DNA from 2 places in the Rhodococcus sp. PD04 genome. Region 1 is predicted to be linked to the other one. Evidence: riboswitches for the same ligand, from Rfam matches in the RefSeq annotation. Region 1 holds a riboswitch; the other holds the start of a gene.
The links. A riboswitch is a leader RNA that binds a small molecule or an ion and turns the genes downstream of it on or off. The one in region 1 is predicted to bind glycine.
Positions count from the first base shown of each region.

Region 2: it holds a riboswitch for glycine, as region 1 does, so the genes downstream of both, U9J23_RS11330 (DMT family transporter) here and gcvP (aminomethyl-transferring glycine dehydrogenase) in region 1, are expected to answer to the same signal.

Region 1 is NZ_CP142143.1:2,875,963-2,881,558, reverse strand. It holds gene gcvH (glycine cleavage system protein GcvH) at 4-408, shown strand; gene garA (glycogen accumulation regulator GarA) at 564-1,025, shown strand; gene ftsR (transcriptional regulator FtsR) at 1,025-1,762, shown strand; gene U9J23_RS13270 (bifunctional nuclease family protein) at 1,913-2,386, shown strand; gene U9J23_RS13265 (MerR family transcriptional regulator) at 2,629-3,255, shown strand; glycine riboswitch at 3,360-3,455, shown strand; gene gcvP (aminomethyl-transferring glycine dehydrogenase) at 3,618-5,596, shown strand, end outside.
Region 2 is NZ_CP142143.1:2,445,086-2,450,681, forward strand. It holds gene U9J23_RS11315 (TetR/AcrR family transcriptional regulator) at 1-488, opposite strand, end outside; gene U9J23_RS11320 (NfeD family protein) at 705-1,145, shown strand; gene U9J23_RS11325 (SPFH domain-containing protein) at 1,148-2,389, shown strand; gene U9J23_RS11330 (DMT family transporter) at 2,493-3,533, opposite strand; glycine riboswitch at 3,676-3,765, opposite strand; gene U9J23_RS11335 (class I adenylate-forming enzyme family protein) at 4,028-5,521, shown strand; gene U9J23_RS11340 (NADP-dependent oxidoreductase) at 5,562-5,596, shown strand, end outside.

The DNA of each region.
Region 1 (5,596 bases):
GTCTTGACCGATTTCGCGACACCCGAGGATCTGCGGTACACCCCCGAGCACGAGTGGGTGCGCAGGACGGGCGCGACGACCGTGCGCATCGGGATCACCGACTACGCACAGTCCCAACTCGGCGACGTGGTCTTCGTGCAGCTGCCCGAGTCGGGCGCCGAGATCGCCGCCGGAGAGTCCTTCGGAGAGGTCGAGTCCACCAAGAGCGTGTCGGACGTGTTCGCGCCCCTGACCGCGAAGGTGACCGCCGTCAACACGGAACTCGACGCGAATCCCGAACTGGTGAACAGCAGCCCGTACGAGGACGGCTGGCTCGTCGACGTGGAGGTCGGCAGCGAGAGCGACCTCGACGAGGCCCTCGCGCAGACGCTCGACGCAGAAGGTTACCGCGGGATCACGGAAGGCTGACGGACCCGACAGGTAACGTGACCGCGACTGTCTGCGTCAGTACCCCCGCGCGGGGTACGGTCGGATATGGCGTGTGCCGTGTCGGACCTGAACGGGGCGAACGAATCAGCGACCGCCCGGGATCACCCGGGTGGTCGAACGGATAAGGAGAAACGGTGAGCGAGAACGGCAACGCGGGCTACGAGGAGACTCCTGCAGAGACCACTTCGGTATTTCGCGCCGACTTCCTGAACGAAGTGGAAGGCGCAGGCTCGGCCACCACCGAAGCGCCCGTCTCGGGTGTCGAGGGCCTGCCCGCCGGATCGGCGCTGCTGGTGGTCAAGCGGGGGCCCAACGCAGGATCGCGCTTCCTGCTCGACCAGCCCACCACCTCGGCGGGCCGGCATCCCGACAGCGACATCTTCCTCGACGACGTGACCGTCAGCCGTCGGCACGCCGAGTTCCGCCAGGACGAGGGCGAATTCCAGGTCGTCGACGTGGGAAGCCTCAACGGCACCTACGTCAACCGCGAGCCGGTCGACTCCGCCGTCCTCGCGAACGGCGACGAGGTGCAGATCGGCAAGTTCCGGCTGGTGTTCCTGACCGGTCCGCGAGGTAACCAGGGCGCAGGTAGCTGATGACCGCGGCCCGCCAGCCGGCGCCGGCCGGAATGTCGATCGGGTCGGTGCTCGACCGCCTGCGTCCGGAGTTCCCGGACGTGACGATCTCGAAGATCCGGTTCCTCGAGGCCGAGGGACTGATCAGCCCGGAACGCACCCCCTCGGGCTACCGACGCTTCTCGATCGCCGACTGCGAGCGTCTGCGGTACGTGCTCACCGCGCAGCGCGATCAGTACCTTCCGCTCAAGGTGATCAAGGAGCAGCTCGAGGCCATCGACCGCGGCGCCGCCACGGTGGGATCGGTCGAGACCCGGCTCACCCGGCCGCGCCCGCTGGCGGTCGCCCGTGGCGAAGTGTCGCCGGAGGATCTGCGCACCGACCGCGAGATCCGGGTGAGCCGCGACGATCTGTGCACGCGTGCAGGGATCGACGCGGCCTTCCTCACCGAGTTGGTGGGGGCGGGCCTGGTCAAGCCGGGTCCGGCCGGTTTCTTCGACGAGGACGCGGTGCTGCTCGCCCGTACGGCGAAGGCGATGGCGGAGTTCGGTCTCGAGGTTCGGCATCTGCGGGCATTCAAGCTCGCCGCCGACCGCGAGGCCGCGCTCGTCGCGCAGATCGCCGGCCCGATCGCGAAGGGCCGCGACGCGGGGGCGCGGCAGCGCGCCGAGGAGATGGTGCGCGAATTGGCGGCACTGTCGTTGACGTTGCACACGTGCCTGGTGAAGGCGGCGGTGCAGGGGGCACTCGACCGCTGACGTGACGCATTCGTCGCCGATCGCGACCACGGACCCTCCGTCGGGTGGTGACCTACGGCACCTGACGGATGCGCTGGAGGACACTAGAATTCCAGGCAGTACCTGTCGGGTGGTCCCACCACCGACGAGCAGCAGGACGGAGGCATCGCGATGAGCGAGATGCGGATAGTAGGGATTCGTATCGAACAGCCGCAGAACCAGCCTGTCCTCCTGCTGCGGGAGGTCGACGGCGATCGGTATCTGCCGATCTGGATCGGGCAGAACGAAGCGACCGCCATCGCCCTCGAACAGCAGGGGGTCGAACCGGCGCGGCCGCTGACCCACGACCTGATCAAGAACCTCCTCGAGGCGTTCGGTCACAACCTGCGCGAGGTGCGCATCGTCGACCTGCGCGAGGGGACGTTCTACGCGGATCTGGTCTTCGACGGAGGGATGCGCGTGTCCTGCCGGCCCTCCGACGGGGTGGCGGTGGCCTTGCGCATCGGCGCACCGGTCCACGTCGAGGAACCGGTACTCACCGAGGCGGGACTGGTCATGCCCGACGAGCGGGAGGACGAGGTCGAGAAGTTCAAGGAGTTCCTCGATTCCGTCTCGCCCGACGATTTCAAGGCGACGGACGGCTGAAACGCCGTCCGTTCGCACGGCGGCGAGCGTTGACGCGCGCGTCGGCCGTAACGGTAGTAATGTCGAACGTTGCCTTCCGGTCGGCGTGTTGCAGCCCAGCGCCCAACACCGGAGCGTACGCTGAGTTGATCCGCCAGGGATGACTCGGTGAGCCTGGGAGCGCTCGATGATCGGATGTGGTCGGGGGGATCCGCCAATCGATCGTTGCGAGGCAGAACTGGGCGCGCGAGAGGGAGTCAGTAGTGCGAGATCGGACGAAGGGACAGCCACTCGGCGTCGATTCCGGCGATCGCTCGAATCCGGCGCCGCGGACGAACGAGACCGACGAGATCCAACCGGGCCTGTTTCCGGACAACTCGGTGCCCGACGAGCTCGTCGGCTACCGGGTGCCCATCGCCTGCCAGATCGCGGGTATCAGCTACCGCCAGCTCGACTACTGGGCCCGCACGAATCTGGTCGTACCGTCCATCCGCGGGGCTGCCGGTTCCGGTAGCCAACGGCTGTACTCGTTCAAGGACATCCTCGTCCTCAAGATCGTCAAGCGCCTGCTCGACACCGGCGTTTCGCTGCAGAACATCCGCGTCGCCGTCGACCATCTCCGCAGCCGTGGGGTGGGCGACCTCGCGAAGATCACTCTCTTCTCCGACGGCACCACCGTCTACGAATGTACGTCGCCCGAAGAGGTCGTCGACCTGCTGCAGGGCGGGCAGGGCGTCTTCGGGATCGCGGTGAGCGGCGCGATGCGCGAGCTCACCGGCAGCATCGCCGATTTCCCCGCCGAACGCGCCGACGGTGGCGGCGTCGAGGAACGCCCCGAGGACGAACTGGCGTCGCGTCGCCGCGAACGCATCAACCGCCGCATCGGCTGACCACACCACCGATCATCTCTGCTGATTCAGCTCTACCGCCTGCGGCACTTTCCGCACCTGCGGTATTTCGACCCCCGCGACGTGTTCTAGACTCGAAGACGCGTCGCCATCACGCGGGAGAGACCCGGACACCGAGCCGGGCGCCGAAGGAGCAGCACCTCCCCGTCAATCTCTCAGGCAACCGGGACCGCGTGAGCTCCGACGTCTCTGGAAAGCGGCGGGAGCACCCGCCCGCCCACGGGGAAAGGCTCTGGCCGGCCGAATCTCTCAGGCGCTCGCTCCGCGAGCTCACGACAGAGGGGGAGGAACCACCTCGCGCGACCGCGCGCACGTGGACCTCGCCGACCAGCCCGGGAGCTGCGATGACAGATGCCGTCACCTCGAACTTCGCCGATCGCCACATCGGCCCCGACACCGCCGGCCTGAACCGGATCCTCGACGTCGTCGGAGTCGATTCCCTCGACGCCCTCGCCACCGCCGCGGTGCCGGCCGCCATCCTCGACGACCGTGCGGACAACGTGCCGACCGGCCTCGACGTCCTCGACGCGCCCCGCTCCGAGCACGACGTACTCGCCGAACTGAAGGCACTGGCGTCGCAGAACACCGTGGCGACGTCGATGATCGGTCACGGCTACTACGACACGCTCACGCCGCCCGTGCTGCTGCGCAACATCATCGAGAACCCCGCCTGGTACACGGCCTACACCCCCTACCAGCCGGAGATCAGCCAGGGACGCCTCGAGGCGCTGCTGAACTTCCAGACCATGGTCGCCGACCTGACCGGCATGGAGATCGCGAACTCGTCGATGCTCGACGAGGCCACCGCCGCCGCCGAGGCGATGACCCTGCTGCGCCGCGCGAACCGCAAGTCCAAGAGCCCGCGCGTGGTCGTCGACGCCGACCTGTTCACGCAGACCGCCGCGGTGCTGGCGACCCGCGCCGAACCGCTCAACATCGAGATCGTCACCGTCGACCTCGCCACCGACGGACTGCCCGAGGGCGAGTTCTTCGGTGTGATCCTGCAGGTGCCCGGCGCCTCGGGCCGCATCATCGACGCTGCTCCGATCATCGCGGCGGCCCACGACCGCGGGGCGCTCGTCGCCGTCGGCGCCGACCTGCTGGCCATGACCCTGATCACCCCGCCCGGGGAGCAGGGCGCCGACGCGTGCTTCGGCACCACCCAGCGGTTCGGTGTGCCGATGGGCTTCGGTGGGCCGCATGCCGGCTACCTCGCCGTCGGCAACGCTCATACCCGCACCCTGCCCGGCCGTCTCGTCGGTGTCTCGGTGGACGCGGACGGCAGCCCGGCCTACCGCCTCGCGTTGCAGACCCGTGAGCAGCATATCCGCCGCGAGAAGGCCACCAGCAACATCTGCACCGCCCAGGTGCTCCTCGCCGTGCTCGCGGCCATGTACGCCTCGTACCACGGAGCCGAAGGCCTCACCGGCATCGCCCGCCGCGTCGCCGGGCACGCCCGTCGTCTCGCCGACGGTCTACGCGCCGGCGGCGTCGAGGTGGTGCACGACGAGTTCTTCGACACCGTCCTGGTGCGCGTCCCGGGGCGGGTCGATGCCGTGCTCGCCGCCGCCCTCGAGGCCGGCATCAACCTGTACCGGGTCGACGACGATCACGTGTCGATCTCGTGCGACGAGGCGACCACCGCGGCGCATGTCGACGCGGTCCTGGGTGCCTTCGGTGTCACCGCCGGTGAGGCCGCCGAGGGAACGGCGCTGCCGCAGGCCCTTGCTCGCACGAGCGAGTTCCTGCAGCACGAGGCGTTCACTCGCTACCGCACCGAGACCGCGATGATGCGGTATCTGCGGCGTCTGTCCGACAAGGATCTCGCCCTCGACCGGACGATGATTCCCCTGGGCTCGTGCACGATGAAGCTCAACGCTGCCGCCGAGATGGAGGCCATCACCTGGCCCGAGTTCGCGGGTCTGCATCCCTTCGCTCCGGCGGACCAGACGGCCGGCATCCGCCGTCTCATCGCCGACCTGGAGGGCTGGCTCGCCGCGGTGACGGGTTACGACGCCGTGAGCCTGCAGCCCAACGCGGGCAGCCAGGGCGAGTACGCGGGCCTGCTCGCGATCCGCCACTACCACCTCGACCGTGGCGACACCGATCGGGACATCTGCCTCATCCCGTCGAGCGCGCACGGCACCAACGCCGCGTCCGCCGTGATGGCGGGCATGCGTGTCGAGGTCGTCGCGTGCCGCCCGAACGGCGACGTCGATCTCGACGACCTGCGTGCCAAGATCACCGACCACGGTGCGCGTCTGGCCGCGATCATGATCACCTATCCGTCGACGCACGGTGTCTACGAGCACGACATCGCCGA
Region 2 (5,596 bases), 430 kb from region 1:
GCGGTGGCCGTGTCGAACGTGATCCCCGCCCGTTGTGCGGTGAGGTCGAGTTCGTGGCGGACCGAGGTGAGCAGTGCGGCGGTGATCTGGGGGTCGTGCAGAAGCGGGAGAGCGGCTCCGTCGACGACGAATCGTCGTGCGACCGGGTGGTTGCGGACGGTACGGACCGCTTCGACGATCCATTCGACTGCGCGCTCGTACGGGTCCTCGATGTCGTCGATGGCCGCGTGGAACCGCGTGACGAGCTGATCGAGCTCCCACGCGAATGCGCGACCCAGGAGTTCTTCCTTGGTGTCGAACCGCCGGAAGACCGTGGCGCGACCGACTCCGGCCTCCGCCGCGACGTCGGCCACCGTCGTCCGTTCGAGTCCGTGGTGGCTCAGGCAGCGGATGGTGGCCGCAAGGATTGCGGTGTCGGTCGGATCGGCGTCGGCGCTCTGGCCGATCAACGCTCCCACGAGGAGCGAACGCACGGGGGTGATACCCATAGTTCGGGGACGGTATCACCGATCTCACATCGGCAAAAGGATGTGTTTTCGGCTGACTTCACTTATGAGCCGAATGGGAGTCCGATCAGGACGGAAAATAAAAAAATATAGAACTTCCGGCCCGTGGATCTCCCCTCCGGTACCAGCATCGAGGTCGAGGAGCCCGCAAGGCTTCCTCGACCAGGGCATCTGCCAGGATGTCCGATTTGTGGTTCGATGGAGACCGTGGCCGCATTGATTTGGTTGATCGCCGGAGTGGCGTTGGCGGCCGGCGAAGCGCTCACGGGCGATTTCGCGCTGCTGATGCTCGGCGGTGCAGCGCTCGTCACCGGGGGTGTCTCCGCGGTGACCGATCTGCCCGTCTGGATCGACGCGGTGATCTTCGCCGTGACCTCGCTGGTTCTGCTGGCCGGTGTCCGGCCGATCCTGAGGCGGCGGTACTCCCAGCCGCCCGCTCTGCCCACCGGGATCGACGCTCTTCCGGGAAAGCATGCGCTGGTCCTCGAGCAGGTGGGGGAGCATTCCGGGCGTGTGAAGATCGACGGTGAGGTGTGGACCGCCAGGCCGCTGGACGCCACCGAGGTGTACGAGCCGGGAACGACAGTGACAGTGATGCAGATAGACGGCGCGACAGCCGTCGTATGGAGGGGTGTCTGAGGATGGAAGCTCTGATCGTGCTCGCCGTGGTGGTGGCACTGGTCGTGGTGGTCGTGGCCAAATCGGTATCGCTGGTACCGCAAGCGGAGGCCGCGGTCATCGAACGTCTCGGCCGGTACTACCGGACGGCGTCGGGTCAGCTCACCTTCCTGGTGCCCTTCGTCGACCGCATCCGGGCGAAGGTCGATCTGCGCGAACGCGTCGTCTCGTTCCCGCCGCAGCCGGTCATCACCCAGGACAACCTGACGCTGAGCATCGATACGGTCGTGTACTTCCAGGTCACGAACCCGCAGGCGGCCGTCTACGAGATCAGCAACTACATCGCCGCGGTCGAGCAACTCACCGTCACCACGCTCCGCAACGTCGTCGGCGGAATGACCCTCGAAGAGACGCTCACCTCGCGCGACTCCATCAACGGTCAGCTCCGCGGTGTGCTCGACGAAGCCACCGGCCGATGGGGACTGCGTGTCGCGCGAGTCGAACTCAAGAGCATCGATCCGCCGCCGTCGATCCAGGAATCGATGGAGAAGCAGATGAAGGCCGACCGCGAGAAGCGCGCGATGATTCTCACGGCCGAGGGGCACCGCGAATCCGCGATCAAGACCGCCGAGGGCGACAAGCAGTCGCGCATCCTCTCCGCCGAAGGCGCGAAGCAGGCCGCGATCCTCGAGGCCGAGGCCGACCGGCAGTCGCGGATCCTGCGTGCGCAGGGTGATCGCGCGGCGCGGTACCTCGAGGCCCAGGGTGAAGCCAAGTCCATCGAGAAGGTCTTCGCCGCGATCAAGGCCGGCAAGCCCACTCCGGAGCTGCTCGCCTACCAGTACCTGCAGACCCTGCCGCAGATGGCCCAGGGTGACGCGAACAAGATGTGGGTGGTGCCGAGCGACTTCGGCAAGGCGCTCGAAGGATTCGCGCGGACGCTCGGCGCACCCGGCGATGACGGCGTCTTCCGGTTCGAGCCGAGTCCTGTCGACGAAGAGCTGCAACGCCCCGAGGACGACAGCGCCGAGGTCGAGGACTGGTTCGCGACCAAGCGCGACCCCGAGGTGGCCCAGGCAGTCGCCGAAGCCGAGGCGGTCGCGCGCAAGCCGGTCGATCCCGCGGTCCGGACGGGTCTCGCCACGGAAGGTGCGCAGGGTGGTGCCGGTGAAGGACAGTCGGCGCTGCCCACCCCGCCGCCGGCCCAGCGCTGGATGGCGAACGACGCATCCGAGCAGCCGGCCGAGCCGCCGCAGCAGCAGTAACAGAACGGATTCGAGAGGGAGGGCCCGCCGGTCGGCGCGCCCTCCCTCTCGTCATATGCGGCGGGACGTCGGCAGTGTCATCTGCGGCCGGATGTCGGCAGTGTCATCGACGACCGAGCATCGGCAGGGCCATCGCTACCACGATGAGACCGGCGCCCGCGGCGGCGAGCACGGTCACGGACTCTCCGAAGGCGACCACGCCGATCATCAACGCGACCACGACTTCGAGGTAGGACAGGCCGGACAGTTCTGCAGCGCGAAGGTGCTTTCCCGCGACGACGAGCAGCCCCAGTGCGAACAGGCCGCAGACGACGAAGAACCCACCGGCCCACAGCCAGTTCGTCGCAGTCATCCCCGACATGTCGGGTCGGGTCACCGCGACCATCCCACCTGCCGCGACGGCACCGAAGACGAAGTTCCACAAGGACCGGACGTCGGACGGCATGTCGGTGCGATAGCGGTAACACAGCAGGGCCGCGCCGTAGAAGACTCCCGAGGCCGCGCCCAATACGGTGCCCAGCGTTTCGTGCTCACCCCCGGACGACTCACCGCCCACCAGACCGGCGGCGAGCAGCATCCCGGCGAACGCCGTGCCGATCGACAAGGCGTCGAGACGACCGACCCTCTCCTTCAGGAACACCCGGGCGAGAGCCGTCGCGACGACGGGACCGAGGTAGTGGAGAACCACGGCACGGGACAGGTCGGTCAACACCGTGGCGGACAGATAGGTCGCGAGGGACAATCCGAGAAGGACGCCTCCGCCGACAACCGACCAGGACAGGCGGGTCCGGCGCAACTGTCCGAGGCGGCGGGACACCGCGATCAGGACGAGCATGCCGATCGCTCCGACTGCCATCCGCCCGAGTGTCAGTGCCTCACCGAGGACCGCGCCTTCGGGAGTTGCCTTGCGGCCGAACAACCCTGCGGCGCCCATCGCGGTCGCGGACAGCACGATCGCGGCGATCCCGAGTCGCCGGTTCGTGCGAGGCGGCGATTTCGGAGCGGGGGAGGGAGGGAGAGCGGGGCCACGCGACTCGGTCGACGCAGTGTCGGCGCGCTTCTGCTCTAACAGCGCATCATCGGCGCGCAGGGGCACGGACAGCGCATCATCGGCGCGCAGGGGCGCGCCCAGGGAAACGGTCACACGTCTACCTCGGGTCCAGGGTGCACGAAACGAGCACCAGCGGGTGTTGTCGTTCCCCGCTCTGTCATCGGACCTGAGAGCTTTCGCGGACGGAGCCGCTTACACCTTCGGTGAACCCGGAAGAGTTGCTTTCCAGAGGAGCCTCGCCGTGGCGGTCTGGGGGCCTGAGAGATTCCCGGGGAGGTTGCTCCTTCGGCGCCCGCTGTGTGCGGGACTCTCCCGCCGCGGTTCGGTGGCTGTTCAGTTGTGGCGTCAAGTATGCCATGTGCTTCGACGTCGGTTCATCAGGACGCTCCCGGGGTGGCGTGTCGCACATTTCGCCTGGTGAGAAGGCTGTCAGAAAATTCCGAGCGATACCTTCACAAATATTGGCATAATTGCTATGGTGTGCATCACACGGTCTCGCGACCGAGGGTTCGGTGCCCGATGATCGCGAGCGCCGGTCGATTCGTCTCTTCTCTCGTACGGCAAGGCTTCTGAAGACAGGTGGTCATATGGGTATCGGGATGGTCCTCGACATGGCGTCCGCCGCCACCCCCGATCGGATTGCGATGGGTCCTCGCGCGAACGGCGTCACCTACCGCCGGCTCGACGAACTCGCTTCGCGCGGTGCGGGATTGCTCGGTGAGCTCGGAGCCCGACACGTCGTCTTCGTCGGAGTGAACGGTCCGGTCCTTCCCACGCTCATGTTCGCTGCCGGTCGTGCCGGTGTTCCACTGGCGCCCTTGAACTACCGGCTTCCGGCCGCGCAGCTGCTCGAACTGATCGACAGGCTGGACGAACCGATCGTCGTTGCGGATGCCGACTTTGTCGGCAAGCTCGACGGGTGCGCGCACCGAATCGTCTCGACCGACGAATTCCTCGGTCTCGCGGAGGGTACGGACCCTCTGGAGGGCGACCGATCGGACGACGAGGGAACCGCGATCGTGCTGTTCACCTCCGGGACCACCTCGGCTCCGAAAGGGGTGCTGCTCCGGCACCGGCACCTGCTGTCCTACCTCATCAACACCGTCGAATTCGGCTCCGCAGCAGAGGAACAGGCCACTCTGGTCAGCACGCCGCCCTATCACATCGCAGGTCTCGGTGCCGTCCTGAGCAACGTCTACTCGGGTCGCCGCATGGTGTACCTGCCCGACTTCACGCCGCAGGGTTGGCTCGATCTCGTCCGCACCGAGGGCGTCACCAGCGCGATGGTGGTGCCCACGATGCTCGCTCGCATCGTCGACCACCTCGACGGTGCGCCGGCCGAGGTTCCGACTCTCGAGTCGCTCGCCTACGGAGGGGCGAGGATGCCCCAGCCGGTCCTCGAACGTGCTCTCGCGGCGTTCGGTGACACCGGATTCGTCAACGCCTACGGGCTGACGGAGACCAGTTCGACGATCGCGGTGCTCGGACCCGAAGACCATCGGGAGGCCTTCGCGAAACCAGAACTGCGAGGGCGTCTCTCCTCGACCGGGCGGATCGTGCCCGGCATCGAGGCGCAGATCCGATCCGAGGACGGCGAACGCGTGCTGTCCGACGGGCAGACGGGTCTGCTGTGGGTGCGCGGGGCCCAGGTCAGCGGCGAGTACATGGGCAACGGTTCGGTTCTGGACGCGGAGGGTTGGTTCCCGACCAGGGATCGCGCCCGGATCGAGGACGGCTATCTCTACATCGGTGGCCGCGCGGACGACACGATCATCCGAGGTGGGGAGAACATCGCACCGGCCGAGATCGAGGACGTGCTGGCGCACCACCCGCAGGTGCGCGAGGTGGCCGTCATCGGTACTCCCGACGACGAATGGGGCGAACGGATCTGCGCGGTGATCGTGCCGGCCGTCGACAACCACGACGACGCCGATTCGATCCGCACGTGGTGCCGTGAACGTCTGCGCGGTTCGAGGACCCCCGACGACGTCGTGTTCGTCGACGACCTGCCCCGTACCCCCACCGGCAAGCTCGTGCGCCGCGATCTCGTCGAGCAGGTCACGGCCGGACTCGCGGGATGATCGCGCTGCCGTCCGCATCACGAAGAGAACGGGCATCCTTGTGACCGACACCGTGGACACCGAACTCGTCCGACG